DNA from 2 places in the Rhodoferax sp. P2_H8_2 genome. Region 1 is predicted to be linked to the other one. Evidence: predicted binding sites of a transcription regulator. Region 1 holds the regulator's gene; the other holds the start of a gene.
The links. Region 1 encodes NrdR, which represses ribonucleotide reductase genes. Its sites were predicted from a motif close to CACNANATNTNGTG; they were not measured.
Positions count from the first base shown of each region.

Region 2: a site for NrdR is predicted at 949-962, ahead of AC1DV6_RS01305 (ribonucleoside-diphosphate reductase subunit alpha). Genes of this name have one in related genera too.

Region 1 is NZ_JBFUFW010000005.1:188,494-190,890, reverse strand. Features, by position in the region: gene glyA (serine hydroxymethyltransferase) at 1-874, shown strand, start outside; gene nrdR (transcriptional regulator NrdR) at 885-1,334, shown strand; gene AC1DV6_RS11295 (GspH/FimT family pseudopilin) at 1,418-1,963, shown strand; gene AC1DV6_RS11290 (prepilin-type N-terminal cleavage/methylation domain-containing protein) at 1,954-2,397, shown strand, end outside.
Region 2 is NZ_JBFUFW010000001.1:262,852-265,248, forward strand. Features, by position in the region: gene AC1DV6_RS01295 (sigma-54-dependent transcriptional regulator) at 1-53, shown strand, start outside; gene ampD (1,6-anhydro-N-acetylmuramyl-L-alanine amidase AmpD) at 46-693, shown strand; gene AC1DV6_RS01305 (ribonucleoside-diphosphate reductase subunit alpha) at 1,059-2,397, shown strand, end outside.

The sequences.
Region 1 (2,397 bases):
CGGCCACCTGACCCACGGCATGCCGCTGAACATGAGCGGCAAATGGTTCAACGTCGTGAGCTACGGCCTGGACGCCAAGGAAGCCATCGACTACGACGCAATGGAGCGCAAAGCCCACGAAGCCAAGCCAAAACTGATCATCGCCGGCGCAAGCGCCTATTCACTGGCGATCGACTTCGCTCGTTTTGCCAAGGTCGCCAAGGATGTCGGCGCGATCTTCATGGTCGACATGGCTCACTATGCGGGCCTGATCGCCGCTGGCGTCTACCCCAACCCGGTGCCTCACGCTGACGTGGTGACCTCCACCACCCACAAAAGCTTGCGCGGCCCACGCGGCGGCATCATCCTGATGAAGTCGCAACACGAAAAGGCGATCAACAGCGCCATCTTCCCCGGTCTGCAAGGCGGCCCGTTGATGCATGTGATCGCGGCAAAGGCTGTCGCATTCAAGGAAGCTCTTGCTCCTGAATTCAAGACGTACCAGCAGCAAGTAGTCCGCAACGCCAAGATCGTCGCCGAGACATTGACCGCTCGCGGTTTGCGCATCGTCAGCGGTGGAACTGAGAGCCATGTCATGCTGGTCGATCTGCGATCCAAAGGCATTACCGGCAAGGAAGCCGAGGCTGTACTGGGCAGCGCCCACATGACCATCAACAAGAATGCCATCCCCAACGACCCGGAAAAGCCCATGGTCACCAGCGGCGTGCGCATTGGCACACCGGCAATGACCACCCGTGGCTTCAAGGATGAAGAGGCAAGAATGACCGCCCATCTGATTGCTGATGTGCTGGACAACCCACGCGACGCAGCCAACATTGAAGCGGTTCGCGCCAAGGTCAACGCCCTGACTTCCCGCTTCCCGGTCTATAAGTAAGTAGCCCCAGATGAAGTGCCCGTTTTGCAGCCATTCGGATACCCAGGTCGTAGAGACCCGAATCAGCGAAGACGGGGACTTCATCCGCAGGCGCCGGCAGTGCGCCTCTTGCCAGAAGCGCTTCACGACCTATGAGCGCCCCGACGTCAACTTCCCCGCCATCGTCAAGAAGGATGGGCGTCGCATAGAGTTTGAACGGATCAAGCTGCTGGCATCGATGAACCTAGCGCTGCGCAAACGTCCCGTCAGCACCGAGCAGGTTGATGGCGCCATAGAGCGAATTGAGGAGAAACTATTGAACCTGGGCCTGCGCGAGGTCCCCTCTACCCGGATTGGCGAACTGGTGATGCGCGAACTCAAGAAGCTCGACAAAGTGGCCTATGTACGTTTTGCCAGTGTTTATCGCAGTTTTGAGGATATTGATGAGTTTAAGACGTTAGTAGATGAGGTTCGGCGGTAGTCGGACCCTACCGTCAATCGGGCTTGCTGCCCACTTATCGCTTACTTTTTGGCGAGATGGAGTATTCATTGAGAATCACATTCATGAAAAAATCCTTGGGATTTACCTTGGTCGAACTAATGATCGTGCTGTCAATTGCCGCCATATTGGCTGCCTTGGCAGCACCTTCTTTCACCAAGACCATACGGTCAGTGAATATGTCGAGCGCGGTCAATTCCTTTATTGCAGACGCCAGTTTTGCGCGAAGTGAGGGGGTCCGCCGCGGCGGGGATATGGTGATGTGCCGCAGCAACGACCCCGAAGCCGCCAACCCTAGTTGTGCAACGGGCAGCGGTTGGGAATCGGGCTGGATCGTGTTTTACGACCAAGACAGCACCCAGTCAGTAACTTCTGGTGACCTAATACTGCGCAGACAAGCTCTTATTACTGGGGTCAACACCATTGAGGCTTCCAGCACTACAAAACTCGTCTTTACAGCAACCGGTCGGCTTCAAAACTTAAGCGGGGGAGCAATGTCACTCACGTTTGGCAGCCCGCCCAACTACTCCAGTGAGGAGCAACGCATGGTTTGCGTAAGCGTCGGCGGAAGGGTCAAAATCAAAGGGGACGGGTACACGTCATGTCCATAAATACAATCCCTCGCAGGCCCACACAAAGGGGCTCGTCCCTGCTGGAAGTGCTGGTAACGGTGCTGATTCTTTCGTTTGGCATGTTGGCTCTGGGCGGAATGATGTCGTATGCCGTTCAAATGCCCAAGCTATCTGGCTACCGTGCCTCGGCAACCAGCATTGCCGCCGGCCATATCGAACGCATGCGGGCCAATCTAGCTGGCTTTCGTAGCAGCGAGTACGCAAGCGCCAAATACCCGGGGGAGTCGTATACCCTTGACAAACCAAGCTGGGGTGCCCTGGTCAAGACCACTTCTGACGGTGGCGAGTGTATCTATCCCAACTGTACGCCTGAAAAAATCGCCCTGGTCGATATCAATGAAACCCATAGGGCCCTGCGCAGGGAACTGCCTGGCTTCGCTGGGATACGCGTTATTTGCAATGGCGCTTGCGAC
Region 2 (2,397 bases), on a different contig from region 1:
TCGCCCGGCTCAAAATCGACGTCCCCAGCGATAACGAAGGCCCCGATGCCTGATACGGACAAACCAAACACGACGCAGAGGCCCTGGCAGCAGGGCTGGTACCGCTTTGCGCGGCATGTTCGGTCACCCAATTTTGGCGCCAGGCCTGCGCAAGCCAACATTGACCTGGTGGTGGTGCACTCCATCAGTTTGCCGCCCGGCACCTATGGCGGACCCGAAGTGGAGCAGCTATTCACCAACACGCTGGACTGGGACGCCCACCCTTTCTTTAAAAGCATCGAAGGCCTGGAGGTGTCGTCGCACTTCTACATCCAGCGCGGTGGCGAGTTATGGCAGTTCGTCAGCTGCGATGACCGCGCCTGGCACGCCGGTGTGTCCAGCTACCGAGGACGCAGCAATTGCAATGACGACTCCATAGGCATAGAGCTGGAAGGATTGGAGGGCGGGCTGTTTACCGATGCGCAGTATGAGACCTTGCAGTCGCTGTTACCGGCTCTGCTAGCGGGCTACCCCATCGCCCACATCGCGGGGCATGAGCATATAGCGCCAGGGCGTAAGGGAGACCCTGGTGCCGGCATGGATTGGGCACGCTTGCAACAGTCCAGCGGGCTTTTTTCTCAGTATTTTCCCGATGGTATTTTGAGTAAAAATATTTCTCACGCGACATCTGTCCAACGCACCGAATTGGATTGAACCGGTCGCACCAAATCGGCCGAATCGGCATGCGCACTATCCATGCGGCCCAGCGGCCCAAATCCGCCGAAAACCAGCACCAGCATTGATGTTTTTCCGCCATCAGGCGCGCCGCAATGGCTTGCCGCGGATACTGAAGATATGGACGCACCAGTGCGGGCCATGCTCTGCAACCCCGCACATTTTTCAGCATTCTGCCCAGTGCACACTTTTGGCAACAGTACACTATGGGTAGTGGCTTGCTGACACCTTGCACACCAGATATAGTGTCATTTGATTTCGGCGCGATTCCCTCAGGTGATGGATTTGCACCCACCGTAGATAGCAGCCAAGCCCATAAAAAATATTGATTCGAAGAGGAATTCATGCAAACCATTTCCAGCACATCCAGCACTGTCACGACCGGCATCCTTTCCAGCCAGAGTGCGCCTGTACAAGGTGCCTCCATCAATCCCCTGAACCACTACCAGATCATTCGCCGCAACGGCGCCGTGGTTCCATTCGAACCCAACAAAATCGCGGTCGCGATGATGAAGGCGTTTCTGGCCGTGCATGGCACCCAGGGCGCCGCATCTGCCAGCGTGCGCGAGATGGTGGACGAGCTGACGCAGCAGGTGATCCGCGCGCTGGTGCGCTCACGCCCCGGTGGCGGCACCTTCCATATTGAAGACGTACAAGACCAGGTAGAACTGGGTCTGATGCGCGGCGGCCACCACGAAATCGCCCGGGCCTATGTGCTCTATCGCGAACGCCGCACGCAAGAGCGCGCCAAGCAAGTGGCACAGGAAACGCCGGCAGCGCCCGCGCTGCACGTGATCGATGGCGGCCAACGTGTTCCGCTCGACCTGCTTGCGCTCAAGACAAAGATTGAAACGGCCTGCGCCGGACTGGGTGCCGATGTCAGCGCCGCGCCCATCCTGGCCGAGACCATGCGCAATCTGTATGACGGCGTGCCTATGGACGAGGTCTACAAGGCGTCCATCCTGGCGGCCCGCACTTTGATCGAAAAAGATCCTGATTACACCTACGCCACAGCGCGTCTGCTGTTCCATACGATTTCGCGTGAAGTGCTGGGCCGCGATGTGGCGCAGGCCGACATGCAGCAAGCCTATGCAGATTACTTCCCCGGCTTCATCAAGCGCGGCGTCGATGCCGAGCTGCTGGACGAGAAGCTGCAGCAGTTTGACTTGCAACGTCTGGGCGCGGCATTGAAGGCCGACCGCGATCTGAAGTTTGATTACCTGGGTCTGCAAACCCTGTATGACCGCTACTTCCTGCATGAAGGTGCGACCCGCATCGAGCTGCCACAAGCCTTCTTCATGCGCGTCGCTATGGGCCTGTCGCTTGGCGAGATCGACCGCGAAGCGCGTGCGATTGAGTTCTATGAAGTCCTATCTTCGTTTGACTTCATGTCCAGCACGCCCACTCTATTTAATAGTGGCACCTTGCGCTCACAGCTGTCTTCCTGCTACCTGACCACCGTGCCCGACGATCTGGATGGCATTTACGAGTCGATCAAGGAAAACGCTCTGCTGTCGAAGTTTGCTGGCGGCCTGGGCAACGACTGGACCCGCGTGCGCGCTCTAGGCTCCCACATCAAGGGCACCAACGGCGAATCGCAAGGCGTTGTCCCTTTCCTGAAGGTAGTTAACGATACTGCCGTCGCCGTGAACCAGGGCGGTAAGCGCAAGGGCGCCGTTTGCA